3 regions of the Pseudarthrobacter sp. DSP2-3-2b1 genome follow, and region 1 is predicted to be linked to each of the others. Evidence: riboswitches for the same ligand, from Rfam matches in the RefSeq annotation. Region 1 holds a riboswitch; each other region holds the start of a gene.
What was found. Region 1 has a riboswitch for thiamine pyrophosphate ahead of ACP7AX_RS16080 (ECF transporter S component). Riboswitches for the same ligand answer to the same signal wherever they lie in the genome.
Positions count from the first base shown of each region.

Region 2: another riboswitch for thiamine pyrophosphate. It lies ahead of thiO (glycine oxidase ThiO); the one in region 1 lies ahead of ACP7AX_RS16080 (ECF transporter S component).
Region 3: another riboswitch for thiamine pyrophosphate. It lies ahead of ACP7AX_RS08590 (bifunctional hydroxymethylpyrimidine kinase/phosphomethylpyrimidine kinase); the one in region 1 lies ahead of ACP7AX_RS16080 (ECF transporter S component).

Region 1 is NZ_JAFCTI010000014.1:52,414-61,854, forward strand. Features, by position in the region: gene ACP7AX_RS16040 (Na+/H+ antiporter subunit A) at 1-2,228, shown strand, start outside; gene ACP7AX_RS16045 (Na(+)/H(+) antiporter subunit C) at 2,225-2,815, shown strand; gene ACP7AX_RS16050 (Na+/H+ antiporter subunit D) at 2,812-4,419, shown strand; gene ACP7AX_RS16055 (Na+/H+ antiporter subunit E) at 4,416-4,961, shown strand; gene ACP7AX_RS16060 (monovalent cation/H+ antiporter complex subunit F) at 4,958-5,236, shown strand; gene mnhG (monovalent cation/H(+) antiporter subunit G) at 5,226-5,633, shown strand; gene ACP7AX_RS16070 (DUF4235 domain-containing protein) at 5,669-5,932, opposite strand; gene ACP7AX_RS16075 (heme-degrading domain-containing protein) at 5,969-6,511, opposite strand; TPP riboswitch at 6,569-6,710, shown strand; gene ACP7AX_RS16080 (ECF transporter S component) at 6,778-7,431, shown strand; gene ACP7AX_RS16085 (ABC transporter ATP-binding protein) at 7,431-9,065, shown strand; gene ACP7AX_RS16090 (energy-coupling factor transporter transmembrane component T family protein) at 9,062-9,441, shown strand, end outside.
Region 2 is NZ_JAFCTI010000002.1:363,764-373,204, forward strand. Features, by position in the region: gene ACP7AX_RS04220 (thiazole synthase) at 1-250, opposite strand, end outside; gene thiS (sulfur carrier protein ThiS) at 255-491, opposite strand; gene thiO (glycine oxidase ThiO) at 488-1,750, opposite strand; TPP riboswitch at 1,745-1,865, opposite strand; gene thiE (thiamine phosphate synthase) at 1,893-2,639, shown strand; gene ACP7AX_RS04240 (RNB domain-containing ribonuclease) at 2,718-4,214, shown strand; gene ACP7AX_RS04245 (DEAD/DEAH box helicase) at 4,506-6,263, shown strand; gene ACP7AX_RS04250 (DNA-methyltransferase) at 6,272-7,171, shown strand; gene ACP7AX_RS04255 (PHP domain-containing protein) at 7,157-8,017, opposite strand; gene ACP7AX_RS04260 (aminopeptidase P family protein) at 8,086-9,441, shown strand, end outside.
Region 3 is NZ_JAFCTI010000005.1:176,905-186,345, forward strand. Features, by position in the region: gene obgE (GTPase ObgE) at 1-90, opposite strand, end outside; gene rpmA (50S ribosomal protein L27) at 207-470, opposite strand; gene rplU (50S ribosomal protein L21) at 531-839, opposite strand; gene ACP7AX_RS08590 (bifunctional hydroxymethylpyrimidine kinase/phosphomethylpyrimidine kinase) at 1,112-2,578, opposite strand; TPP riboswitch at 2,689-2,786, opposite strand; gene ACP7AX_RS08595 (Rne/Rng family ribonuclease) at 2,928-6,371, opposite strand; gene ACP7AX_RS08600 (vitamin K epoxide reductase family protein) at 6,820-7,497, shown strand; gene ndk (nucleoside-diphosphate kinase) at 7,616-8,035, opposite strand; gene ACP7AX_RS08610 (DUF4233 domain-containing protein) at 8,073-8,519, opposite strand; gene ACP7AX_RS08615 (bifunctional folylpolyglutamate synthase/dihydrofolate synthase) at 8,522-9,441, opposite strand, start outside.

The DNA of each region.
Region 1 (9,441 bases):
GCTACCGGGCACTCCGCCAGACGGATATCAAGCTCATCCTCGCGTACGGCACCGTTAGCCAGCTCGGTTTCCTGACCATGGTGGTGGGGCTCGGCACGCCGGACGCCGCGCTGGCCGGACTTGCCATGCTCTTGGCCCATGGGCTCTTCAAAGCCACCCTGTTCCTGGTGGTGGGCATCATCGACCACCAGTCCGGGACGCGGGATGTCCGCAAACTGTCCGGCGTCTTCCGCTCGTCCAGGGCACTGGGCATCGTGGCAGGAATCGGCGCCGCGTCCATGGCCGGCGTGCCGCTGCTCGCGGGTTTCGTGGCCAAGGAATCGGTGCTTGAGGCCTTTGTCCACCATGCGGAGAGCGGCCCGTGGGGCGTAGCAGTGCTCGCTGGCATAGTCCTGGGCTCCATCCTGACGTTCGCCTACAGCGCCCGGTTCATGTGGGGAGCTTTCGCGGCGAAGCCCGGAGTGGAGCCCACGCCGTTCAAGGCGGTACGTCCTTCATTCCTGGCGGCTCCTGCCCTCCTCAGCCTGCTCACCATCGTCTATGGACTGTGGCCGGCACCAGTGGATTCCTGGATCCAGCCCTACGCCGCACTGTTCGCCTCCACCGCGCCCGACGCCGGGACAGCGGCCGAGCAGGCAGGCCACCTCGCGCTGTGGCACGGGTTTAACCCGGCACTGGGGCTGACGGCCCTCACCTTCGCACTCGGCCTGGCGATGTACTTCGGCCGGACGGCGGTGGGCCGGGCACAGGACCTCGTGCCGGGCTGGGTTGATGCTGACAGGGCCTACCAGCTCACCATCGGGGCGCTGGATGACACTGCGGTGTGGATCACCGGGCGGACCCAGCGCGGTTCACTGTACTTCTACTTGGCCGTCATCCTCTCCATGGCGTTTGCGCTTCCGCTGACGGTCATGCTGCTGGCGGGCAAGCCGCTGCCGGAGAACCTGTATTTCATCGACCCGTACTCGCCGCTGCAGGCGGTGGTGGGGGCCGGAATCGTGATCGGTGCCCTGGCCGCTGTCAAGGCAAACAAGCGGTTCTTGGCCGTGCTGATGGTGTCCGTGACGGGCTACGGCATTGCACTGATGTTCGCCCTCCAGGGAGCCCCGGACCTCGCCCTCACCCAGATGCTGGTGGAAACCATCATTCTGGTCGCCTTTGTCCTTGGCATGCGCAGCCTTCCGGCCGAGCTCAGGGACCGGACCGGCGGAAGGTACCGCGTGGTCCGTGTGGTGATCGGCCTGGCATTCGGGGTCACCATGGTCTTCGCGGCCATTTTTGCCATGGGAGCACGGGTGGCCGTGCCTGTTTCACTGGAGTTTCCGCGCCTCGCCTACGAGGGCGGCGGCGGGCTGAACATCGTCAACGTGACCCTGGTGGACATCAGGGCATGGGACACCTTTGGTGAAATCTCGGTCCTGGCGCTGGCCGCCACCGGCGTTGCCAGCCTGATCTTTGTCCGGGGGCGGGGTGACCGGATCAAGATGTCTACCACGGTGGCCGAGGGCAGCGTGGGCCGCCGGGTCGGAGTGGATCCAGGATCCCGGGAGGCTGCAGCGCTGGCCATCAGCCGCAGGTTCGCGGCGTCCGCGCGGGATGCCTGGATTGTGGCGGGACGGACCCTGGCACCCGAACGCCGTTCCATCATCTTTGAGGTGGTGACCCGGCTGATCTTCCACTCCCTGATCATTTTCTCCCTCTACCTCCTGCTGGCCGGGCACAACCTGCCGGGCGGGGGATTCGCGGGCGGCCTGACAGCAGGGCTTGCTTTGGCCATCCGCTATCTGGCAGGGGGCCGCTTTGAACTGCGCGAGGCAACTCCTGTGGGAGCGGGAACCCTGCTGGGGATCGGGCTCGCCACGGCGGCCGCGTCGGGCGTGGTGCCGCTGCTGTTGGGCGGCCAGGTGTTCCAGAGCGCCATCATCGAGCTGTGGCTGCCGGTGTTCGGCGACATCAAGTTCGTCACGTCCACCATCTTCGATATCGGCGTGTACACCGTGGTGATCGGCCTGGTGCTGGACGTCCTGCGGACCCTCGGCGCCGAAATTGACGAGCACTTCGAAGAGGACGCCGCCTCGCCCGAAGGAGAACCGCCCGAAGGAGAACCGTCCGACGACGGACTGCAGGCTGACGCAGAGCCAGCTGCGCAGGGTTCTGACCGGCAAGCGGCGGACGGGCCCGGGACCGTGGACGCCGCCGCCGAAACCACTGCGAAGGGCCAAGGATGAGTGTCAACCTGACCCTGCTGATCGTCATGGGGGCGCTTTACGCGTGCGGCATCTACCTGATCCTGGAACGAAGCCTTACCCGCGTACTGCTGGGGCTGATGCTCCTGGCCAACGCCACCAACCTGCTGATCCTTGCCACCGGCGGCTACGCCGGGCTGGCCCCGCTCTATGACAAGGACACAGCCGCGCAGGACTACGCGGACCCCCTTCCGCAGGCCCTGATCCTCACCTCGATCGTGATCTCCTTCGCTGTGACGGCCTTTATGCTCGGCATCATCTACCGGACCTGGGTACTCGCCCGCCAGGATGAGATCGAATACGACCTCGAAGACCTCCGGGTCGCCGAGACCCCCAGTTTTGATGCCGAGGACGACGCCGAGATTCCGGCCGAGACCTCCGAGTTTCCCTTGACGATGCTGGGCGGCGACGGAAGCTCCCTCTCCGACCATGCCGCGCCCGGAGACGCCCCTGAAGCAGGCGCGACCGTCAAAGCCGGCGCCCGAAAGATACCTGCTGCGGATGCCGCTGCCGAAGAGCAGCCTGGATCACGCAACGTCACCCCTGGCCCTGAAGGAGGTGTGAAGTGAACATCGCAAGCTTTGCCCCGCTCGCCGTCGTGCTTCCCATCCTCGGCGCGGCTTTGGCTTTCCTGCTGATCCGGCATTCCCGTGCCCAGCGCGCCGTGAGTATCGGCGTGTTGTCCCTGACGCTCCTGCTTGAATGCGTGCTGCTGGCTTCTGTCTGGAACGGCGGAACGGCCGCAGTGGAGATCGGCAGCTGGGTGGCACCGTGGGGCATCGTTCTGGTGGTGGACCAGTTTTCCTCCCTCATGCTGGTGGTGTCCTCCGCCGTTAGCCTGGCGGTGCTGGTTTACGCCACCGGGCAGGGCATGGCCGACGGCGACCAGGACGCGCCGGTATCGATCTTCCACCCGACTTTCCTGATCCTGGTGGCAGGAGTCTCCAACGCGTTCCTCTCAGGGGACCTTTTCAACCTGTACGTCGGGTTCGAGATCCTGCTGACGGCAAGCTATGTCCTGATGACGCTGGGCGGGACCGGACCGCGCATCCGCGCCGGCGTCACTTACGTTGTGGTGTCCGTCGTGTCCTCGGTGCTGTTCCTGATCTCCATCGCCATGGTCTACGGCGCTACCGGGACCGTGAATATGGCTGATCTCGCCATCAAGCTCGCGGACCTGGACGAGGGAACCCGGACCCTGCTGCACGTTATGCTCCTGGTGGCGTTCGGCATCAAGGCCGCTGTGTTCCCGCTGTCTTTCTGGCTGCCTGACTCCTACCCCACCGCGCCTGCCCCGGTCACGGCCGTGTTCGCGGGCCTGCTGACCAAGGTTGGCGTGTACGCGATGGTGCGCACCGAAACCCTGCTGTTTCCGGGCGACAGCCTGAACACACCCTTGATGGTGGCGGCGCTGCTGACCATGGTGGTGGGCATCCTGGGTGCCCTGGCCCAAAGCGACATCAAACGTCTGCTCTCGTTCACCCTGGTCAGCCACATCGGCTACATGGTCTTCGGCTTGGCGATGTCCTCCGTGGCCGGGCTGGGCGCCGCCGTGTTCTACGTGGCCCACCACATCACCATCCAGACCAGCCTGTTCCTGGTCACGGGGCTCATTGAACGCCGCGGCGGCAGTTCCTCCGTGGACCGGCTGGCCGGCCTGGCCAAGTTGTCCCCGGTGCTGGCCATCCTGTTCTTTGTGCCCGCCATGAACCTGGCGGGCATCCCGCCGTTCTCCGGGTTCCTGGGCAAGGTGGGGCTGATCCAGGCCGGCATCGAACTGGGCACCCCGCTGGCCTATGCCCTGGTGATCGGCGGTGTGGTGACCAGCCTCCTGACACTCCTGGCGGTGGCCAGGGTCTGGAACCGTGCGTTCTGGCGCAAGCCCACGGACGCCGAGTACCCGGACCCCGTCCTGCTGGCCGCGCCCGAGGATTCGGATACGGGAAGCAGGGCAGGCCGCACGAACGTTACGCTGTTGCCGCGGACCATGCTGGGCCCGACGCTGGGACTGGTGCTGCTGGGCGTGTCACTCACCGTTTTTGCGGGCCCGCTGTTCAACCTCGCGGACAGGGCGGCGCAGGACATGCTGGACCGGACCTCCTACATCCAGGCGGTGCTGGGCGAGGACGCGCCCGTTCCGGACCTGGCGCTGAAGGCCGGAGGCGGAAAATGAGCCGACGCCGGATTTCCCTGCGGCAGGAGCTTCCCCTGCTCGTATGGTTGGTCCTTGTCTGGGGCGCGCTGTGGCAGGACTTCAGCCCGGGAAACCTGCTCTTCGGTGCGCTGCTGGCAGTGCTGGTGGCGCGGATGTTCTACCTGCCTCCCGTGGAACTGAGCGGCCGCTTCAATATCCTCCACGCCGTGCCGTTCGCGTTGCAGTTCCTGGGCAAAGTGGTGGCTGCGAGCCTCGAAGTGATGTACCTGGCCGCTGTACGCGGACCGCAGGTGATCAGCGCGGTCGTGGCCGTCCAGCTACGCAGCCACCAGGACCTCGTGGTCACCGCCACAGGGCACGTGATTTCGCTGATCCCCGGTTCCCTGGTGGTGGAAGTGGACCGTTCCACCTCCACCCTGTACCTCCACGCGCTGAACATCAGCACTCCTGAAGGCGTGGAGAAACTGCGCCAGCAAGTCCGCGCCATCGAGGCAGGCCTGATCCGGATCATGGGCACCGCGGAAGAACTCGAAACCGTCCGGCAGGAGGCCGCAGCATGATGCAGACCGTCCTGACTGTCACCGCAGTCATTCTCTCCCTGGCAGCAGTGGGCGCCATTCTCAGGATTGCCCGCGGACCCTCGCTGCTGGACCGTGTGCTGGCCTCGGACGTCCTGCTCGCCATCCTGGGTGCCGCCCTGTGCATCGACATGGCCGTCAACCGGCACCTGAACAACCTGATGCTGCTGGTGGCGCTTTCAATCGTCGGCTTCATCGGCTCGGTTACTGTGGCGCGCTTCGTGGCCGGCCGGCAGGAGCAGCCCAATGAATCCTGACGCCAGCCTGATGGACAACATCATCGACACCGTCTCCGCCGTGTTCATGGTGGTGGGTGCACTGATGTCGCTGGCCGCAGCCGTGGGCCTGCTCCGCTTTCCGGATCTGCTGAGCCGCATGCACGCAGCCACCAAACCGCAGGTACTGGGCCTGTTCCTGCTGCTGGCGGCCATCGGCCTGCAGATGCGCACCGTGTGGGTGTGGCCGGTGCTCCTGGTGGCGTGGATCTTCCAGCTGCTCACGGTACCGGTCTCCGCGCACATGGTGGGCCGCGCCGGCTACCGCACCAAGCACCTCCACCGTGAGCTGCTCAGCTCCGATGAGCTGGAAGCCGTGGTTCAGAAGGCAGCGAAGTCGGCCCGGGACGAAGCGTCCGACGCCAGCCGTCCGGACTGATTGCCGGACGGCCGGATTGCCGTCGGTGTTATTTGCTAGACGATGTCCTGGGACTTGGCGAAGCGGGTGATGGCGCGCTGGGTGCCACGGTTGGCAAGCACCTGGATGATGGTGCTGACCGAGGCCGAGATGAGCGCGAAGGTCAGGGCGGACCGCAGGGTGGTGGGGGTGTCCTCGTGCTTACCTGTGGGCGGCTTACGGCCCGTGGACTTCTCCCACACGGCGTTGACTACCTTGGTGCCGAGGAATCCGGCGCCGAGGCTGACACCGGTGCCAAGCAGCTTGATGAAAAGGTTCATTCTTGTGACTCCTAGCGGGCGGAAAAGGGACTGACCTTAGCCTAACCGCATCGACGCCAGGATCTCCCGCAGAGCTTCCACCACAAGGTCGTGGTCCGCCTGCTGCGGCAGGCCCGAAACCGTCACCGTGGCCACGGCCCCCACGCCGGCGACGTAAATAGGGAACGAACCGCCGTGAGCCGCATAAACCGATTCGTCGTACCAGCCCTGGTCCTCGATCCGGCCACCATCCAGGCGGCCCCGCAGGCCCACCAGCAGTGAGGGAACTTCATAGCGCGCCGCCGTGCGCTGTTTGGCCCGCACCCAGTGCTCGTTGTCCGGCGTGGCGCCGTCCAGCACCACATGGAACAGGACCTGGTCTGCCTTGGTGATATCGATCGCGATGGGCATGTTCCGGCCCTTGCCCAGCTCCACCAGCAGGAGACCCAGGTTCAGGGAGTCATCCTTGGTGAAGCGGGGGAACTGAAGCTCGGCTATCTCGCCTTCGATCCGCGCTATCAGTGCTTCCAGGGCGGCGCGGGGCTGGTCTTCGCCGGAGTCGGGATCGAATGCTGTAACGGAGGACGGGTCGGAGGTCATGGCCCACAATCTACCCCTCCGGCGGTGTAAACTGGACCACGCCCAACAGGGCAGATTTATTTACGACAGGGGAGCGCCGCCGTCGGACATCACTGGCATAGCCAGGGAACCGTAGGTGGGCGCTGAGAGTGCGGACAGCCGCAGACCCTCGAACCTGATCCGGTTAGTACCGGCGCAAGGGAGTCGAGTTCTCGAAGTGTCCGGCGACGGCGGCAACGCCGCGTGCCGGGATGCACTTTCCCCTCCTGTTCCTCAGGAGGACCAACATGAGCACTGCAGCATTGAACAAAAAGACCAGCAATACCTGGCGCGTCGTAGACATTGTGGTGGCCGCGCTTATCGCGATCGCCGGCGGCGTCATTTTCTGGGCATGGTCGCAGGGCGCGGGCATCGTTTCCGCGCCGATGAACGCCGTTTACCCCCCGCTCACCGGCCTGCTGGCCGGCGGCTGGATGATCCCCGCGGTGCTGGGCATGCTCATCATCCGCAAGCCGGGCGCAGCACTTTTCTGCGAAACCGTAGCGGCCACCGGCGAGCTCATCATGGGCTCCCAGTACGGCGCCACGGTGCTGATCTCCGGAGTCCTCCAGGGCCTGGGCGCCGAGCTGGTGTTCTTCCTGCTGGTGTACGGCAGGTTCAGGTTCGCGCCGTTCCTGCACCAGAAGTACAACCTGATCGTCGCGCTGCTGGCCGGCGCCGGGGCCGGACTGTTCTGCGGCCTGAACGACTCCTTCCTCCCGTGGGGCTGGAACATCGCCTATGAACCCGGTGACAAGCTGGCCTACATCGTGTTCTGCACCATCTCCGGCGCTGTGATTGCCGGTGCGCTGTCCTGGATCGCCACCCGTGGCCTGGCCCGGACCGGCGTGCTTAGCTCCTTTGCGTCACGAAAGGCAGCTTCGGAGCCTGTCTTCAGCTGATGGCCGCTTCCGACGCCGGCACCGCGGCACTGGTGCGCCCCGCCGCGGTGACCGCGCGCGGCTGGGGCTGGCGCCACTCCGGCCGGTCAGCCCCCGCCGTCCAGGGGCTCGATCTCGATATTGCTCCGGGCGATCGGGTGCTCCTGCTGGGCCCTTCCGGCGCAGGCAAATCCACTCTGCTGCACGCCCTCGCCGGGGTGCTGGGGGATGAAGGGGACGACGCCGACGAGACCGGTTCGCTGCTGATCGACGGCGGAGTTCCCCGCGGGCAGCGCGGCCGCTCCGGGCTGATGCAGCAGGACCCGGAAACCCAAGTGGTTCTCTCTCGAGTCGGTGACGACGTCGCTTTCGGCGCCGAAAACCTGGCGGTTCCCCGGGACGAGATCTGGCGGCGCGTGCAGGAAGCGCTCGACGACGTCGGGCTCCGGAGTGCCGCCGGCGGTGTTGGTGCCGCACGGCAGGGTGCCGCACAGCATGGCGCCGCGGCGCTTGGAACCGCACGGCAGGGTGCCGCGGGGCTCCCGCTGGACCACCCGACGTCGGCCCTGTCCGGCGGGCAGAAGCAGCGCCTGGCGCTCGCGGGCATTTTGGCGATGCGGCCCGGGCTGATCCTGCTCGACGAACCGACGGCCAACCTTGATCCCGCAGGGGTGCTCGAAGTCCGTGACGCGGTGGGCCGCTGCCTGGACAAGACCGGCGCAACGCTGGTGGTGGTGGAACACCGGGTGTCCGTGTGGAAGGACCTGGTGGACCGGATTGTGGTGCTGCAGCCCGGCTCGGCCAACGGTTCGGCGGTCCTGCTGGACGGCCCGCCGGACCAGGTGCTCGCCGAGGCGCGGGAGATGCTGATCGGGGCCGGTGTCTGGGTGCCGGGATACCTCCCGCCCACCCGGACCCGCACCTCCGCCGGCTCCGGGAACCTGCTGCTCGCCGCCGAAAACCTGGCAGTCTCACGCGAGCGTCCGCGCCGCCGGGGCTTCAGGACCATCCCGCCGGTGCCGGTACAGGAGGGCGTGACCGCACAGGTACGGGCAGGCCAAGCACTGACGGTGACGGGGCCCAACGGCGCCGGAAAATCCACTTTCGCCCTGACCCTCGCCGGCCTGCTCGCACCGGTCCGCGGCAAGGTTTCCGCCGCCGTCGATCTCAGCCAGGGAGCCGGGATCGACCCCTTCAAGTGGAAGGCAAACCAACTGATTTCCCGCATCGGAACGGTCTTCCAGGAGCCCGAACACCAGTTCGTCACCGGCAATGTGCTGGATGAGCTGATGTTCGGCCCGCGGCATCTGGGTCACGGGGAGGAACGGGTGGATGACCTGCTGGAAAGGCTTCGCCTGACGCATCTGGTGGAAGCCAACCCGTATACGCTCTCCGGCGGCGAAAAGCGGCGGCTTTCTGTGGCTACGGTCCTGGCAGCCCACCCCAAGGTGCTGGTCCTTGACGAGCCGACCTTCGGCCAGGATGCCAACACCTGGGCGGAACTTGCGTCTTTCCTCTCTGAACTGCTCGATGCCGGAACCGCGGTGGTCTCGGTGACGCACGATCAGGAGTTCAGCGCTGTCCTGGGCGGCACGGAACTGCACCTTGGCCCGGCCTCCCTCGGCGGGGCGCGCCTAAACGCCGGTGCCTCATGAGGGCAGAACTGAACCTGCGCGGCAACCATGCCGTCCTCACCCGGGCCAACCCGCTGGTGAAGTTCGCGGCAGTCTTCCTGATCACCCTGGTGCTGGCCCTTTCCATCGACTGGGTCTCGGCTACAACGGCGCTGGTGGCCGAGTTGGCGCTTTTTCCCCTTGCAGGGCTGACTCTCCGCCTGTTGTGGCAGCGGGGCTGGCCGCTCATCCTCGCGGCAGCCCTGGGCGGCTGGAGCACCGCGATTGTGGCGGCGGACAGCGGCGCTGTACTGCTCGACGTCGGCATCTGGTCCATCAGCGAAGGTTCGCTGCAGCTGGGGGTTGGCTTTATGCTCCGCGGGCTGGCGATCGCGTTGCCGGCCATCCTGCTGATGAG
Region 2 (9,441 bases), on a different contig from region 1:
GGACCCGGATCCCATGGTCCACCAGGAGCTGGAACAGGGATCCCGATTCGGATGGCGAGTAGCGCCGCATGGCCACCGTGGTCAGTTCGGTACCGGACGCGAGCAGGGCCGCGCCCAGACCGTCCAGGCTGGGGGCGCCGCCGGTGCCCATGATCAGGCGGGAACCGAGCCCCACCCCGTCGATGATCAGGGGGTCGTTGGACACTGGGTGGTCTTTTCCGCTTGTCGGGATGATGCCGGTTTCTGTCATGGTGTCAGCCTCCCTGGACTGCCGTGACGAGTTCGACGTCGTCACCCTCGGCGAGCGCTGTCACGAACCACTGGCTGCGGGGCACAACTTCGGCATTACGGGCCACTGCCACGCCGAGTTTCCCGCCGTCGGCCGCCTGGCCGCTGGCTGCGAGGGTACGGCCGGTGACCTGGCTGACCAGGGCAGTAATGGAAGCGTCGCTGGCCACGGTATGGCGCAAGCCGTTGAGGATGATGTTCATACTGATTCCTTTTGCGGGTGGGTGCGGGAAAATCTTGTGGGGTTCATGGCTTCCCAACGCCGGTCCTCCTGGCCATCCATCAGGTCCGCGCAAATTGCTGCGGCCGCCGGTGCCAGGAGCACACCGTGGCGGAAGAACCCGGTGGCGATGATCAGCCCGTGGATGCCGGGGACCCTGCCAAGGAGCGGTGCGTTGTCCGGGGTGGCGGGGCGCGCCCTTGCGGTACTTTCGAGGAGTTCCAGCTCCGAGACTGCGGGCACCAGGACCTGGGCGTCCCGCAGCAGTTGGTAGACGCCGCCGGCGGAGACTGCCGCATGGCTTTTGGCACCAGCTCCGGCAGCGCCCTCCCCCGCTGACAGCCCGTCCTCACGCTGGGTGGCGCCGATCACCACCGTGCCGTCCTGCCGCGGAACCAGATAAACGGGCACACCGTGGACCAGCCCACGGACAGTGGATGTGACCAGCGGGCGGAGGTGCCGGGGCACGGCCAGGCGCAGGATGTCCCCGTAGACAGGCCGGAGGGGAAGGTGCAGTCCTTCCGGCAGGCCCTCAAGGGAGGCTGCGTGCAACCCGTTGGCCACGATGGTCTCCCGGGCAAGGATGGTCCCACCGCGTGCCAGTTTCACGCCGGCGACGTGCCCGTCCGCCCAGAGAAGCGAAGCTGCCCGGTCCTCCACGGCGAATCCGCCGGTGGCCCCGTCAACCATGGATCCCGCACCGGGTTCGTGGGCAGACAAGAGCTCCCGCAAGGACGCCACCAGTTTCCGCGGATCAACCTGATGGTCCGCAGCAATCTCCAGGGCGCAGGAGATGGCCGGACTGAGAAGGCTTTCCCTGGCCCTGGCCTCGCGGACGGTGAGCGGTTCCACCTGGAGGCCATTGGCCTGCTGGACCGAACGCAGGTCCATCAGCGCCCGGCGGTCCCCAGCATCCGCGCCGACGGCGAGGGTCGGCGTCGTCAGGTAGCCGGGATCCGGGGCTCCCGCCCGGGCAAGGTCCGCAGCAAAAGCAGGCCACCGGCCGGAGGCCTCGAGCATCAGCTCCAGGAGGTCCTCTTCCTGGTAATGGAGTTCGCTGACCGGTGCGAGCATCCCGGCAGCCGCCCAGCTGGCGCCCTGGCCGGGGGCGTCGTCGATCAGGGCCACAGAACGGCCCGAACGCCTCGCTTCCCAGGCGATGCAATGGCCCACCACTCCGCCGCCGATCACCGCCACATCCGCGTGGATGTCCGCATGGATTGTCTGCTCAGCGTGAAGCATCAAGGGGTTCCTTCCCTACGCCGGTACTAGCCGGATCAGGTCAAGCGGTCGGCTCTGATGCCCTCTCAGCCCGGCAGCTTTATGACGGCTGCTACGGGCTCCCGCAGTACCCGCCCAGTTTAGGGGAATTAGGCTGGCTTCCATGAACGTGACTTCCGCACCCTCTTCCAGCACATCCGCCACCGGCTCCGCACCGGATCCCGCCAGCGGACTCCCCGTCAGTGCCAGGCTCTACCTCTGCACCGATTCGCGCCGGGACCGCGGGGACTTTGGCGAGTTCGTGGAGGCGGCGTTTGCCGGCGGTGTAGACATCATTCAGCTCCGCGACAAGACGATCGAGGCGGCCGAGGAACTGGAGCTGCTGGCGGTACTCCGGGCCGCCGCCGAGCGCCACGGGCGGCTGTGGGCAGTCAATGACCGAGCGGACATTGCCCTGCTGTCCGGCGCGCCGGTCTTCCATATCGGGCAGCAGGATCTCCCGGTGGCATCCGCCCGCTCGCTGCTTGGCACAAACGCCCTGATCGGGCTTTCCACGCACACCACGGAACAGGTGGAGGGCGCCCTGCGGCTCTCGTCCGCCCTGTCCACGCCCGACGGCGGACTGGACTACTTCTGTGTCGGTCCGGTGTGGGCCACACCCACCAAGCCCGGGCGTGCAGCCGTTGGCCTAGACCTGGTGCAGTACGCCGCGCAGGCTGTCCGCGATGCCGGCGCTACGCAGGCCACCGTCCCCTGGTTCGCGATCGGTGGAATCGACCTGGACAACGTCGAACAGGTGGTGGCCGCCGGGGCACGCAGGATTGTGGTGGTGCGTGCCATCACTGAGGCCTCCGATCCTGCGGCCGCGGCCGCAGCGCTCCTGGCCGCCCTTGACGCGGGGGCCGCCTGATACCGAGCCGCGTGAAAACCAGCCACGCGGCGGGCCCAGGCGTGCACGATCAGCGGAAATCGGGCTAGTCTGACTTTTGTGCCACATCATCGTTTAGCTCCCTACGTCCGCGAACACACCAACGCCCTGGAAGCGGCGCTGAGTGCACTCCGGACTGAGCTGGAGCTGCCCGGGCCCTACCCGGAAGAGGCGGTCCGCGACGCCGAGGCCGCCGTCGCCTCGCACGAACTGCCCGAAGCGGACCTGACGCACGTGGAGTTCCTGACCGTGGATCCGGCGTCGTCCACTGACCTTGACCAGGCCCTGTTCATTGAGCGCGGCGGCGCCGGGTACCGCGTCCTTTATGCAATCGCCGACGTCCCCTCGTTCGTCCGCCCCGGCGGCGGGCTGGACGCCGAGACCCGCCGGCGGGGCCAGACGTTCTACGCGCCCGACGGCCGCATCCCGCTGCACCCGGAGGTCATCAGCGAAGGGGCGGGAAGCCTCCTGGCCGGCCAGCTCTGCTCCGCGTTCGTCTGGGAGTTTGACCTGGACGATGCCGCCCAGGTCTCTTCCGTGGCGGTCCGCCGGGCCAGGATGTCCAGCCGGGCCAAGCTGTCCTATAAGGGTGTCCAGGCCGAACTGGACGCCGGGTCAGAGAACCCGGTGCTGCAGCTCCTGAAGGAAGTGGGGCTCAAGCGCGTCGAGCTGGAGCGCCAGCGCGGCGGGGCGAGCCTGAACATGCCGGAACAGGAAATCGTCCAGCTGCCCGACGGCGGCTACCGGATTGCCGCGGCGCCCCAACTGCCGGTGGAGGACTGGAATGCGCAGATTTCCCTGATGACCGGGATGGCGGCCGCCAAGCTGATGCTTGACGGGAAGGTGGGCATCCTGCGCACCATGCCGGCCCCGGACGAGAGGTCGCTGCGCCATTTCCGGATCCAGACCGAAGCCCTGGGCAAGCCCTGGGACGGAAAAATCAGCTACGGCGAATACCTCCGCAGCCTCAATCCGACCGACCCCCGGCAGCTGGCCATCCTGCACTCCGCCGGAATGCTGTTCCGTGGCGCCAGCTACACCGCCTTTGACGGGACTGTCCCCGACGACGCAATCCAGTCCGCCATCGGCGCCGCCTATGCCCACACCACGGCACCGCTGCGCAGGCTGATCGACCGCTTTGTCCTCGTGATCTGCGAGGCCCTGAGCAACGGCCGGCCAGTACCGGACTGGGCGCGGGAGGCACTTCCGTCCCTGCCGGAAATCATGGCAGGGTCCGATCAACTGGCGGCCCGGATGGAACGGATGGCGCTGGACACCGTGGAGGCCGCGCTGCTGGTCAACCACATCGGCCAGGATTTCGATGCGATTGTGATTTCAGGTTCCAAACCGCAGAAGGACAACGGCAACGGCAAAAACGGGAATGGCAAAAACGGCAACGGAAAGAACGGGAACGGCCCGTCAGGAGTCATCCAGATCGCCGAACCCGCCGTCACGGCCCGGTGTGCGGGCGATCTGGAGTCCGGCACCAAGGTCAGGGTCCGCCTGATCTCTTCGGACATCGCCACCCGTGAGGTCCATTTCGAACTGCTGCCCTAGCCCTTTACACCCGGTTTGACGTGGCCAAAGCCGGTAATTGGGGTCCTTGCGGCTAGACTGAAGAAGTAGATATGGATGCCCGGTCGTTGATTTCCTTGATTTTGAATTCAACAAGCCCGCCCCTACGCGATCTTGAGATGTACCCGTTGGTCACCAGTGCCAGCATTTAGATAGCCCGCGATCGGCTTCCACTGGATTTGCTTGCGCGCTTCGAGCGTGCTCCGGAACGGCCTCCCGGCCGGCCCGTTGAGCAGGCAGCGCCAATGCCCAAATGAATAAGGAAACTCCCCTGTGAGTGAATTGCATACCCACCAACTGCTGACTGACGACGCCGGCATCGAGACGATCGAACCCGAAGAGACCATCATCTCGGACGAGAAGCCGCACGAGATCGAGGAGAAATCCTTCGCGGACTACAACGTCCGCGCCGATATTGTGGAGTCCCTGGCTGACGCCGGAATCACGCACCCCTTCCCCATCCAGGCCATGACCCTGCCGGTGGCGCTCTCGGGCCATGACATCATCGGCCAGGCCAAGACCGGCACCGGCAAGACCCTCGGCTTCGGCATCCCCGCCCTGCAGCGCGTGGTGGGACCGGACGACGCCGGCTTCGACAAGCTCGCCGTCCCTGGCGCGCCCCAGGCCCTGATCATCGTCCCCACCCGCGAGCTGGCAGTCCAGGTAGCCAACGATCTCCAGACTGCCTCCCGCAAGCGCAACGCGCGCATCACCACCATCTACGGCGGCCGCGCGTACGAGCCGCAGGTGGAAGCCCTGCAGCAGGGCGTCGAGATCGTCGTGGGCACCCCCGGCCGCCTCATCGACCTCTATAAGCAAAAGCACCTCGTGCTGAAGAACGTCAAGATGGTCATCCTGGACGAAGCCGACGAAATGCTGGACCTTGGCTTCCTGCCCGACGTCGAGACGCTCATCGCCGGCACCCCTGCGGTCCGCCAGACCCTGCTGTTCTCGGCCACCATGCCGGGCCCGGTAGTCGCCATGGCCCGCCGCTACATGACGAAGCCCACCCACATCCGCGCTGCCGATCCCGACGACGAAGGCCTCACCAAGCGCGATATCCGCCAGCTCATCTACCGTGCCCACAGCATGGACAAGATCGAGGTTGTTGCCCGTATCCTGCAGGCCCGCGGCCGCGGCCGCACCATCATCTTCACCAAGACCAAGCGCACCGCAGCCAAGGTGGCAGAGGAACTCGTGGACCGCGGCTTCGCGGCCGCAGCCATCCACGGCGACCTCGGCCAGGGCGCCCGCGAGCAGGCCCTCCGCGCGTTCCGCAACAACAAGGTCGATGTCCTCGTAGCCACCGACGTCGCCGCCCGTGGCATCGACGTGGACGACGTCACGCACGTGATCAATTACCAGTGCGTCGAAGACGAAAAGATCTACCTGCACCGTGTTGGCCGTACCGGCCGTGCGGGCAACAAGGGCACCGCAGTCACGTTCGTTGACTGGGACGACATGCCCCGCTGGGGCCTGATCAACAAGGCCCTGGGCCTGAGCGTCCCCGAGCCGGTGGAGACGTACTCCTCTTCGCCGCACCTCTTCGAAGAGCTGGACATTCCGGAGGGAACCAAGGGACGTCTCCCCCGCAACAAGCGCACGCTGGCCGGCGTCAATGCCGAGGTCCTGGAGGACCTGGGCGAGACCGGAAAGAAGAACACCCGCAGCAGCAGCGGCGGACGCGACAGCAGCCGGGACAGCAGCACCCGTTCCGGCGGCTCACGTGACGGGGCCCGCGATGGTGCCCGTGAAGGCGCCCGTGTTAGTGCCCGTGACACCAGCCGCGACCGCGTCCGGAGCTCCCGCGGCACCGGCGATTCAGCCGGCCGATCCGGTGAGCGCCGCCGTCGTCCGTCTGAATCAACACCGGCAGGGACCGGTCCTGCTGTTGAAGCTGCAGCAACGGCACCGTCGGACGGCGAGCAGCCCTCGCGTACCCGCCGGAGCCGGACACGCACCCGCCGCCGCAACGGCGAAGTGGTGGCGGGTGCCGACACCGGCTCGCAGCCCGGAAGCACCGAGGCCTAAATATCTCAATGACTGACACCGTCTGGGCGCCGGACGGCAGCAACCTGGTGGTTCACGCGGATAACGCGGAGTTCCTCCCCTCGCTGCCGGACGGCGCCTTCACACTCATTTACGTGGATCCGCCCTTCAACACAGGCAGGGTCCAGAAGCGCCAGGAAACCCGAATGGTGCTCAACACCGACGGTGACGGCGACCGCGTGGGCTTCAAAGGGCGCTCCTACGACACCATCAAGGGCGCACTGCACCGGTACGACGACGCGTTCAGTGACTACTGGTCCTTCCTGGAACCCAGGCTGGTGGAGGCCTGGCGCCTGTTGGCCGATGACGGCACGCTCTACCTGCACCTGGATTACCGGGAAGTCCACTACGCCAAAGTCATGCTTGATGCGATCTTTGGCCGCGAGTGCTTCCTGAACGAGATCATTTGGGCCTACGACTACGGTGCGCGCGCGAAATTCCGCTGGCCCACCAAACACGACAACATCCTCGTCTACGTCAAGAACCCGGCGAAATACCATTTCGACAACGCCGAGGTGGACCGCGAACCGTACATGGCACCCGGCCTGGTCACGCCCGCCAAACGCGAACTCGGAAAGCTGCCCACCGATGTCTGGTGGCACACCATCGTCTCCCCCACCGGCAAGGAAAAAACCGGCTACCCCACCCAGAAGCCCGAGGGCCTGATCCGCCGTGTGGTGGCTGCCTCAAGCCGCCCGGGTGATTGGTGCCTGGACTTCTTCGCGGGTTCGGGGACCCTCGGGGCAGTGGCGGCAAAGCTGGACCGGAAGTTTGTCTGCGTGGACCAGAACCAGCCGGCCATCGATGTCATGGCCAAACGGCTGGGCGCGCGGGCGGAGTTCGTTTCGTTTCAGGCTGACCAGCTTCCCGCCAAGCTAGCGGGAAGCTGACCGGCGCACCACAGGTGTGCCGGTACCGAGCTCCTCGATCCGCGCCAGGACCTCGGGCGTTGTCAGGTTTTCCCCCAGCAGGTTGGGCTTGCCCGTGCCGTGGTAGTCCGAGGAACCGGTGACCAGCAGGCCGTGGCGTTCCGCCAGCTTGTGGAGAAACGCCCGGCCTTCCGCCGGATTGTCGCGGTGCTCGATCTCCAGGCCCGCCAGGCCGGCGTCGATCATTTCCCGGTAGGTATGCTCCCCCACCACCCGGCCGCGCCCTGACGCCACCGGGTGCGCAAATACCGGGACACCGCCGGCGGACCGGACCAGTTCGACCGCTGTGGCGGGATCGGGGGCGTAGTGCTGGACAAAGTACCGCGAACGCGAGGTCAGGATCGATGAGAACGCTTCGGCCCGGTCTGAGACAACCCCGGCGGCAACCAGGGCGTCGGCGATGTGCGGCCGCCCCAGCGTGGCGCCGGGCGCCACATGGTGGATGACGTCATCCCACGTCAGCGGGTAGTCCTCCGCCAGGAGAGTCACCATCCGCTCAGCGCGGATAAGGCGCGCGTCCTTGGCCTTGGTGATTTCCTCGAGCAGCCCCGGGTGGGCCGGATCGTGGAGGTAGCTCAGGAGGTGGACGCTGATGCCCAGCTCTGTCCGGCAGGAAACCTCCATGCCGGGCACAAGTGCCACCCCGTTTTCCAGCGCCGCGGCGGATGCCTCCGCCCAGCCATCGGTGGAATCGTGGTCCGTCAGCGCGACGACATCCAGGCCGGCCCGGGCAGCAGAAGCCATCACATCGGCCGGGGCTTCCGTGCCATCGGAAACGTTTGAGTGGGCATGCAGGTCAATCCTCACCAGCCCAGCCTAGTAGCCTGAGCGCGGGTGCGGTGGCCGGGTCAGGCCGCTGGTGAGACGATGGTGCGGTGAACTCTGCCGAAAATACCCCTGATTCTGCATCCCAGCCCCTCGACGAGCGCGTCAACAACCGCTCGCAGCGGCCCAGTTCGGAGGCCTTCAAGGCCTTTATGGCCAGCAACTGGGCGCCCGCCAGCCAGGAACTGCCCGGGCTCGACGCCGTCGCCCCGCACGCCGCGAACCGGCGCAAGGCCATCTCGGGCCTCTTCAAAGGTGAACGCCTGGTCCTTCCCGCCGGCCCGCTCAAGGTCCGCTCCAATGACTGCGATTACCGCTTCCGCCCGCACTCAGGCTTCGCGCACCTCACGGGGCTAGGCCTGGATCACGAGCCCGACGCCGTGCTCATCCTGGAACCGGTTGCTGAGGGAACGGGCGACGGCGGCGGTCACCACCGGGCCACGCTGTACTTCCGCCCCCTAGCCGGCAGGGATACAGAGCAGTTCTACGCGGACTCCCGTTCCGGCGAGTTCTGGATCGGCGCGCGGCCAACGCTCGCAGAGTTCGAAGCCCGCCTTGGCCTGGCCACCGCCCACATCGATGAACTCGAAGGGGCTATCACCAAGAACGTTGGCGCTCCCGAAATCGGCGGCATCTCCATCCGCCTCGTCCGCAAGGTTGACGAGAACATCGATGCCCTGGTGGACACCGCGCGCTACAACACCGCCAAGGATCCTGAGAACCTGGACCTCGCCGTCCTCGATGCACTGGACGAAAAACTCTCCGAAGCACTCTCCGAGCTCCGCCTCCTGAAGGACGAGTGGGAGATTGAGCAGATGGAGACCGCAGTGGCCGCCACGGTGGAGGGGTTTGTCGAAGTGGTCAAGGCCCTTCCGCGCGCGCTGACCCATGCCCGCGGTGAGCGGGTTGTTGAAGGTGCCTTCTTTGCGCGTGCCCGCGAAGTAGGCAACGAACTTGGTTATGACACCATCGCCGCCGCCGGCAACAATGCCACCGTGCTGCACTGGACCCGGAACACCGGCCGGATCAATGCCGGTGAACTGCTGTTGCTTGACGCAGGGGTGGAAGCCGACTCCCTGTACACCGCAGACGTTACCCGGACCCTGCCCGCCAACGGCCGGTTCACGGACGTCCAGCGAAAGGTCTACGAGGCCGTCCTGGACGCCGCGGACGCCGGCTTCGCGGCAGCCCGGCCCGGCGCAAAATTCCGGGACATCCATACGGCGGCAACCACGGTACTGGCCGAACGCCTCGCCGGGTGGGGCCTGCTGCCCGTGAGCGTTGAGGAAGCAGTGAGCCCCGAGGGGCAGCAGCACCGGCGCTGGATGCCGCATGGCACCAGCCACCACCTCGGCCTTGACGTGCATGACTGCGCTCAGGCGAAGCGGGAGCTGTACCTCGACGGC
Region 3 (9,441 bases), on a different contig from region 1:
CTTGAACTTCTCGCGGTGGACGGAGACACAGCCGTGGCCGCCGGTACCGCCGGATACGTGCAGTACTACCCGGTCTACAAAGCTCGCCACGTGGATCTCCTCAGTGCTGTTTCCTGGACGCCCGAAGGCACCAAAACGATTGTAATGCGGTTAAAAGAACAGTGGAGCGGACCAACAGGTCCGCCCCACCACTTCAGAACTATTTGTTACTCTGCAGCTGCAGCAGCAACGATGTTGACTACGCGGCGACCACGGCGCGTGCCGAATTCGACAGCTCCCGGGGTCAGTGCGAACAGGGTGTCGTCGCCGCCACGGCCTACGCCTGCACCCGGGTGGAAGTGGGTGCCGCGCTGGCGGACGATGATCTCGCCTGCGGAAACTACCTGGCCGCCGAAGCGCTTGACGCCGAGGTACTGGGCGTTGGAGTCACGACCGTTGCGAGTGGAGCTCGCGCCTTTTTTATGTGCCATTTGAAATGCCTGCCTCTAAATTCTGGGGAATCTGCTGAAAACTTGAACAGTAACGAAAGGTTACTTGATACCAGTGATCTTGACCTTGGTCAGTTCCTGACGGTGACCCTGGCGCTTCTTGTAACCGGTCTTGTTCTTGAACTTCTGGATGACGATCTTCGGACCGCGAAGGTCATTGAGGATCTCAGCCGTGACAGTTACCTTGGCCAGGTCCGCAGCTGCGGCAGTGACCTTCTCACCGTCAACCAGGAGCAGGACGGGCAGCTCAATGGTGCTGCCAGCTCCACCGGCGACGCGGTTGAGGGTAACGAAGTCTCCAACGGAGACCTTCTCTTGCCGGCCGCCTGCGCGGACAATCGCGTACACCACTTGGGAACTCACTTCTCTCGACGTTTATTACTAGATTTGCGTGCGGAACCTGGGTCCATGTTTGGCTGGGCTCTCGCTGTGCCTCAACGCCGTGGGGTCGTAACCCAAGTGTTGGCGTAAGCACCGAAGATCTAGAATACGCTAATTTTGCCTTCGGCCGCAAATGAGGCTGGTTACGGCAGGTTGACTGTGATAGGACCCACAAGCAGGTACAGCACTGACAACCAGGAACCGTGCCCGACTATCCTACCGGCTGAAAGCGCCGCAGGCGTTCAGGCGTGCAGGCGCGGCGCGTCGAAGAACTCCACTTCGAAACGGCATGACTGGCCGAAGGCCGCCAACATGGCCACCCTCTCGTCCTCGGAGCCCCTGCGTCCGGCGTCGTCAGCCAGGGCAATGGCTTCCCGGGTGGCCTGAGCGAAGTCCTCGTCCGCGTAGGTCCGCAGCCATTCGGCATAAGGGTGCGAATCCGGGGAGCCTGCATCGACGAACTCCCGGTGCAGCGTCTGCCCCACTTCGGCGTACAGCCAGAAGCACGGGAGGACAGCAGCCACCAGTACGGCGTAGCTGCCGGAGGCCGAGGCCGCCAGCAAGTGGTCCACATACGCTTTCGTGACCGGCCCGAGGCCCGGCTCCACCGTGCGGGAACTGAGCCAGCTCCGGTGCAGCTCTGACTCGACCTCCAGGCACTGCTGCGCGGAGCGGGCCCAGAACAGTTGACCAGCCTCAGTGGGCGCCAGCGCGCTGGCGCGGGCCAGCACCCGCGAGTAGCCGTTGAGGTAGATGGCGTCCTGAGCGAGGTAGTAGCTGAACTGCGCCTCGCTCAGGGAGCCGGCCGTGAGGTCCCGGATAACCTCCAGCCCGTAGATCGCTTCCAGTTCCGGAGCCGCCTCCAGCCGCAGCAGTTCAGCGAATTCGCCCTCCGCCAAGCCATGCTTCGCGTGGTGGAAGTGGTGGATCGGGCCGTTTCCCTCCCCCACCTCCAGCTGGCCGGAGGCCTGGAGCGCGCCGGCCAGCCAGGGCTTCACCTGCCGCAGCGAGGCTTCCCAGTCGCCCAGCCGGGCCTGCACGGCAGCCATCGCCGATGACAGCGAGCATCCGGTCCCGTGGCTGTTCGGCGTGACAACGCGCTCCCCCGCACACTCCACCACCTCCTGCGAAAGCAGTCCCCCGGCGTTGACCAGGGCATCAGGGCAGGTATCGCCGTCGAGGTGGCCTCCCTTCACAAGGATGGTGGCCCCGGTGGCGGCAGAAAGCCGGCGTCCTTGCTGCAGTGCCTCTTCCCAGTTTTGCGCCTGCGGCTCGCCGAGCAGGAGTGCAAGTTCCACCAGGTTTGGCGTGATCAGGTCAGCGAGCCTGAGCAGGTCCCTGAGGGCACCCTCGGCGGCTTCCTTCAGGAGCCTGTCCCCGCTTGTGGCCACCATCACCGGGTCCAGGACGACGACGGCGGGGCGGACTTTTTCCAGCCACCCGCGGACCACGGCTATCACCTCAGCGTCACCCAGCATGCCGATTTTGACGGCGTCGATGGTGATGTCGTCGCTGATGGCCTCGAGCTGCTGGGCCAGGAAGGATGCTGGGGGGACGTGGACGGCCCGGACGCCCAGGGTGTTCTGGGCGGTCAGGGCGGTGATGGCGGCCATCCCGTAGCCACCGAAGGCCGCGATGCTTTTCAGGTCGGCCTGGATGCCGGCGCCGCCTGAGGGATCAGAGCCCGCGATGGACAGAACGCGGGGTATTTCGCACCGCACGTGGCCGTCAGTGGAGCGGCTTTGTAAGGTCTGGCCCGGGGTAGTTTCGGAAGAAGGAGCTGCAGTGGAGGTACTGGCAGCCGGGGGCAGGATAAGAGTAGAAGCCAAGGAGACATCCCTTCGCCGGTGCTAACCGGACAGGTTCAACGGGTCTGGATCTCAGCCGGCACTCTGCGCGGCACCCCGTGTCAGTGGTTCAGCCTAGCCTCTTGTGCGGGTTCCGGCCTTCCGTGACGTTTTGGGGCCAGCGTCCACACCCTGAAGGCGGGTGGTTAAAGCGCAATGCCCGTCCGCGCCTGTCTAGAACAGGCGCGGCCGGGCATCGCGGCTTGGTTGGTCAGAGCTCTGAAGCCGGAACCCCTACACCGAGGATGATGGGGGCCTCCGCAGCCGGTTTGTCAGCGGCAGGAACCTTGGCGGGTTCCGGTGCCTTGGCGGCGTGGGAGTGCCCGGCGGAAGCCGCAGGCGCGGCCTCGTGATGCTCCACTGACGTGGCATTGGCTGCGCCCTGGGCACGGCTGGCACTTCGGTTACGCCGCGGCCGGCGGGTACGTGTCTGGTCCGCGGTGTGATCCGAGTAGTCCTTCTCCTCCGCGGCTGGCTGCTGGCGGGCCGGCTGGACTGCAGCCTGGGCCTTTTCGGCCGGTACGGCCGTCCCGGCAGCCGGAGCTTCAGCTGCCTGGGCTTCAGGCCCGGCAACCGGTGCACCCAGATGCGCGAAGGCCTCGGCAAGCCGGTCCAGGGTCAGGGCAGGCGACTGCGGGTGATCCGCGTGGTGCTCCACGAACGGCAGCACAACCTGCTCTCCACCGAACGTCAGCACTGCACCGGGACGGCTGCTGGGGTCGGTTCCGGTGCGTTCCGCAGGTGCTGCGGCTGACGCTTGGGAAGGTGCCGGCGTTGGTGCTTTCGCCGGTGCCGCCGCAGCAGCCTGGCCAGCAGCGCCAAGTGCCTGCGCCACCTCCTCTTCATGCACGTGTGCAGCGTGTGCAGCAGCGGCAATGTTTGCCAGTGCAGCCCTGGTGGCCTCAGCCTTGGCGTGGCGCTCGGCGTCACTGGGGTCAGGGTGGACCGTGTGGATCTGCACCGGGGCTGCCGGCGCGACTTCGAGGGGCTGGCCCCCGCGGCCACGGCGGCGCTTGCGGTCCGTGCGGCCACCGGGCTGGTTGTCTCCGCGCGCCGGATCCATGCGCTGGTCAGGGCGCTGATCGGTGCGCGGCGCTTCGGTCCGGTGGCTGTCGGCACGCTGCACGTGGTGCTCAGCGGCAACAGTATTTGCCCGGCGGTGTTCCACGGGGTCGTCATGGGTGACGATTCCGCGGCCGGCGCAGGTTTCGCACTGTTCCCCGAAGACCTCAAGGAGCCCGGTGCCCATCCGCTTGCGCGTCATCTGGACCAGGCCCAGTGATGTCACTTCGGCGACCTGGTGCTTGGTGCGGTCGCGGCCCAGGCACTCCACCATGCGGCGCAGGACGAGGTCGCGGTTGGACTCGAGCACCATGTCGATGAAGTCGATGACAATGATGCCGCCGATATCGCGGAGCCGGAGCTGCCGGACCACTTCTTCGGCTGCTTCGAGGTTGTTCTTGGTGACGGTTTCCTCGAGGTTGCCGCCACTGCCGGTGAACTTACCGGTGTTGACGTCCACCACGGTCATGGCTTCGGTACGGTCGATCACCAGGGAGCCCCCGGACGGCAGGAAGACCTTGCGTTCGAGCGCCTTGTGTATCTGCTCGTCGATCCGCCAGGCAGCGAAGATGTCCTGGTCCTTGGTCCACTTTTCCAGCCGGCCCACCAGGTCCGGGGCAACGTAAGTGACGTAGGCCTCGATGGTGTCCCAGGCTTCTTCACCGGAGACGATCAGCTTGGAGAAGTCCTCGTTGAAGACGTCTCGGACCACCTTGATGGTGAGGTCCGGTTCGCCGTAGAGGAGTTCGGGGGCAAGGATCTTCGTTGAGGTGGACTGGCTTTCGATGCCCTCCCACTGGGCGCGCAGCCGGTTGATGTCATGCGTGAGCTCCTCTTCCGAGGCGCCTTCGGCAGCGGTGCGGACAATCACGCCGGCATGCTCCGGGAGGCGGTCCTTGAGGATGCGCTTGAGGCGGTTGCGTTCGACGTCGGGGAGCTTGCGTGATATGCCGGTCATGGAGCCGCCGGGAACGTACACGAGGTAGCGGCCGGGCAGGGAGATCTGGCTGGTCAGGCGGGCGCCCTTGTGGCCTACGGGGTCCTTGGTGACCTGAACCAGGACCGTATCGCCTGACTTGAGCGCGTTTTCGATCCGGCGCTGCTTGCCTTCGAGGTTGACTGCTTCCCAGTTCACTTCGCCGGCGTAGAGGACGGCGTTGCGGCCGCGTCCGATGTCAACGAACGCGGCTTCCATGGAAGGCAGCACGTTCTGCACCTTGCCGAGGTAGACGTTGCCGATCAGGGAGTCCTGCTGGGTCTTGGAGACAAAGTGCTCGGCCAGGACGCCGTCTTCGAGGACCGCGATCTGGATTCTGTCGTCGCGCTGGCGGACGATCATCTGCCGGTCAACGGATTCACGGCGGGCCAGGAACTCGGCCTCGGTGATCACCGTGCGGCGGCGGCCGGTATCGCGGGATTCGCGGCGGCGCTGCTTCTTGGCTTCGAGCCTGGTGGAGCCCTTGACGGATGTCACGCGGTTATTGACCGGCGCTTCGGTGGCGGCGCGCGGTGCGCGGACGCGTGTCACCGTATTGGGCGGATCGTCGCCTTCTCCACCGGTCAGCTCCAGGTCCTGATCACCACGGCGGCGGCGGCGGCGACGGCGGGACGTCACGCCTTCTTCGGCCTGGCCTGCTGATTCTTCGTCGTCTTCAGCGGCGCCGTCCTGGCCGCCTTCGGCAGCTTCGGCGTCGTTATCAGTATCGTCGGTGCGGCTGCGGCCACGGCGGCCACGGCTGCGGCGCCTGCGGCGGCCGTTGGCGTCGTCCGCTTCGCCGTCTTCGGCGTCGTCCTCTTCAGGTTCAACGGCCGCTGGAACGGCGGCCGGCACCGGGCGGGCCACCGTGCTCAGGTCAGGCGCCTGGAAAAGCACCGACGTGGACGAGCCTGGTTCAAGGAAAAGTGAACCAAAGGGACTGGCCACCTCGGCGCGGGCGGACTCTGCCGCCGGGGCAGCGGTCTCCTGCCGAGCTGTTTCCTGCTGCTCCTGAGCCTGCGTTGCAGGGGCTTCAGGAACTTCCGGTGACTCACCTCCGGGTACTACTGCGGCCACAGCCACAGCGGCTCCAGGAGCAGCGGCAGTCTCAGGGGCAGTCACGGCTTCAGGAGCAGCGGCTGCGGCAGTTTCCGGTGCAGCAGTCGCAGGGGCTGAGGTCTTGCGGGTGGCTACGCGGCGGCGACGGACAGGTTTCGTGTCCACGGCAGTCTCTTCGCTCTGTACCGCGGCGGAAGCCTCCACGGCAGCAGGCTCTACAGCAGCGGGTGTTTCCGTGGCCTCGGCAGCGAAGGCGGGAAGCGGTTCTGCCTCGGCTGCCTTGCGTGTGCGTGTCCGGCGGACGGGCGCCTTGGCGGCCGGTGCAGCGGCGGCGTCGTCGCCGGTCAGAGTCAGTGCCTCAGGCGTGCCGGGCGCTGCTGCCTCTGCCGCGGTTGCGGCACCGGAGTCGATTGCGGCACCGGCGTCGATTGCGGTGTCCGTGGCGGCTGCAGCCTTGGGTGCCGCTTTGCGGCGGGTCCGGGTGGCCTTCTTCGGCGCTTCAACGGCCTCAGCCACTGCTGCTTCGTCATTAACGGCTGGTACTTGTTCGTTTTCCATATGTGGCAACACTCCTGCCCCTGACGTACCGCCACATCCGGCACCCAGTGGGGCACATATTGTCAAAACCCGCAGGCGTTGACAGAAGTCAAGTGGATACTCTCAGGTTCGCACCGGCAGTGGGGTGCGGCAGCCCGTGGGAGCCGTTGGCTGTGTCCTGAAACCCGTTGTTCTACGTGCCACAACCAGGTGCCGACCAATGGGACGCGGGACGCCGGATCAGAGGATCCAAAGCCTGCCCTGCTCGTCATTGGCGGTCTTGGGAACAAGCCACCGGACCGGAGTCCGAATGTGGGTCGGCCTCCAGCCACGTTCATTCTCTCACACCCGGACTGAAAGACGGCGGAAGCCCGGACGCGGATCGAACGGCCTTCCGGCTGAATGCTGTCCCCAGCCCACGGCGTTACAATCAGGCAAGGAGCACCCGACGCAAAGGACGCCACGAACCATGCCCAGCATCTCCCCCGCCACAGGCACCGGCAGCCCCGCAGCCGAACGCATGGCAGGCCCGGATCCTGTGACTTCAGCAGCCGTTCCGCCCATGACCCGCAACCGGCCCCTGGGCTGGCTGATGGTCATCACCAGCCTGATCGGCTGGCTGGCGTCCGGGACGCTGGTCCTGGAAAAGCTTGAGGTCCTCAAGGATCCCAACCACACCACCGTGTGCGATGTGAATCCGTGGATCTCCTGCGGCCAGGTCATGCAGACATGGCAAAGTTCGGTGTTCGGCTTCCCCAACATGTTCATCGGCATTGTGGCCTTCGCCGTCACCCTCGCCGTCGGCATGGCCCTGCTGTCCGCGGCCACCTTCGCCCGCTGGTACTGGCTCGGGCTCCAGGTTGGCGTTACGCTGGGCTTCGCGTTTGTGGTGTGGCTGTGGTCCCAGGCCCTCTACGAGATCCACATCCTGTGCCCGTTCTGCATGATCGTCTGGGCCGCGATGATTCCACTGTTTGTCTGGGTGACCATCCGGAACGTCACCCATGGTGTCATCCCGGCCCCGGCCGGCGCGGCGCGCCTGCTCGGCGACTCTGGCTGGATCATCACCGCGTTGCTGTACGTGGCAGTGATCGCCACGATCTTCTTCGCCTTCATTCAGGTATTCGCGGGTACGTCCGGTTTCTAGCAGACGCACAAAAGAGCCCCCGTTTCCGAAGAAGCGGGGGCTCTTTTTTGTGTGCAGGGCGGGGTCATATAACGCCCGATAAACAGCCCGGCATGGGTTTTCAGTGACCCCGCGTTGGCTAGGCCTGGAACCAGATCTTGATCTCGCGCTCAGCGGAGTCCACCGAATCCGATCCGTGGACCAGGTTCTGCTGGACCTTCAGGCCCCAGTCGCGGCCGAAGTCGCCGCGGATGGTTCCCGGTGCGGCAATGGTGGGATCGGTGGTTCCTGCGAGGGAGCGGAAGCCTTCGATGACGCGGTGGCCCTCGAAGATCGCTGCCACTACGGGCCCGCTGAGCATGAACTCCACAAGGGGCTCGTAGAACGGCTTGCCCACGTGCTCCTCGTAGTGCTGCTCCAGCAACTCGCGGCTCGCGTCCACCTTCTTCAGCTCGGCGAGGGTGTAACCCTTTGCCTCAATGCGGCTCAGGATGGCGCCGCTGAGGTTGCGGGCCACGCCGTCGGGCTTGATCAAAACTAGGGTGCGCTCAATGCTCACAACTGCTCCAATGCGTTGGTGGGGTTTCGGGACAATTCTACGAGGCTTCCGGGGTGTCCCGGTGCGCCGAGTTCCATTCGGCCTGGTCGCGTTCGCGCTGCGCGGACTCGGAGTCGATCCGGATGCCGGTCCGGATCCCGTACCACCACGCGAGGGCGAACAGCGCGCCCACGAGGAACATCATGGGTTCAACGATCCCGGTCAGGATCAGCACGATCTGCAGGATCCAGCCCAGCCCCACACCCCAAGGCCTGGACAGCACCGCGCACGCGAAGATCATAACCAGGCTGAGGGCGATTCCGGTGCCCAGGATCAGCGCCGGCGGAAACTCCCCGCGCTTAAGTCCGAAAACGGCCAGGGTGGCGAAAAACACCACGAATGCCTCGAGCAGCAGGACTGTGGAAGCGAACATCACCTTTGTGGACCGGCGCTTCTTGGGCATCCCGGGACGCCACTCCCGCTGGGCCTTGGTCAGTCTGGCCATGGCTAAGCCTCCGTCTTTCCGAGCAGGATCCGTGCCTCGGCCACCAGGGTGATTGACCCCGTCACCAGGACACCACCGGAGAGGTCGTCGTTGGCTTCGGCGCGTTCCACGGCCCATTCGAGGGCGTCGTCGAGCTTTTCGGCGATGTGGATGTTGTCCTCGCCGAAACCCATCTCCACTGCGAGTTCAGCCAGCTCGGCTGCCGGTACTGCCCTCGGCGAGTTGGACTGGGTGAAGCAATATTCCTCCGCGATTTCACCGAGGGATTCCTTGAGCTGGCGCAGGATTTCCTCGGCGTCCTTCTCCTTCAGCACGCCAACCACCGGCACGAGCCGGGTGAAGCTGAAGGCCTCCTGGATCGCTTCGGCCGAGACCCGGATTCCGTCGGGGTTGTGGGCGGCGTCCACGATGATGGTGGGCGCCGTCCGGACCACTTCCAGCCTGCCCGGCGAGGTGACGGAAGCGAAGGCTTCCTGCAGCACTTCGGCGTCGAGTTCCTTTTCGCCGCCGAAGAAGGCCTCGAGGGCAGCCACGGCAACGGCCGCGTTCTGGGCCTGGTGCGCGCCGTGCAGCGGCAGCAGCAGTTCCGGATACCGGCCGGCGATGCCCTGAATGCTGACCACCTGCCCGCCGACAGCCACAGTCCGGGACTCGACGCCGAACTCCACGCCTTCGAAACGGAACGGCACGGAGACTTCCTTGGCCTTTTCCAGCAGCACCTGGGCCGCGTCAACGGGCTGGGCTGCGCTGATCAGGAAACCGCCGGGTTTGATGATCCCGGCCTTCTCGTAGGCGATGTCCTCGGTGGTGTCTCCCAGCAGGTCCGTGTGGTCCAGGGAGATGGGGGTGATCACTGATACCTGGCCGTCGCCAACGTTGGTGGCGTCCGTGATGCCACCAAGTCCCACCTCGATCACTGCCA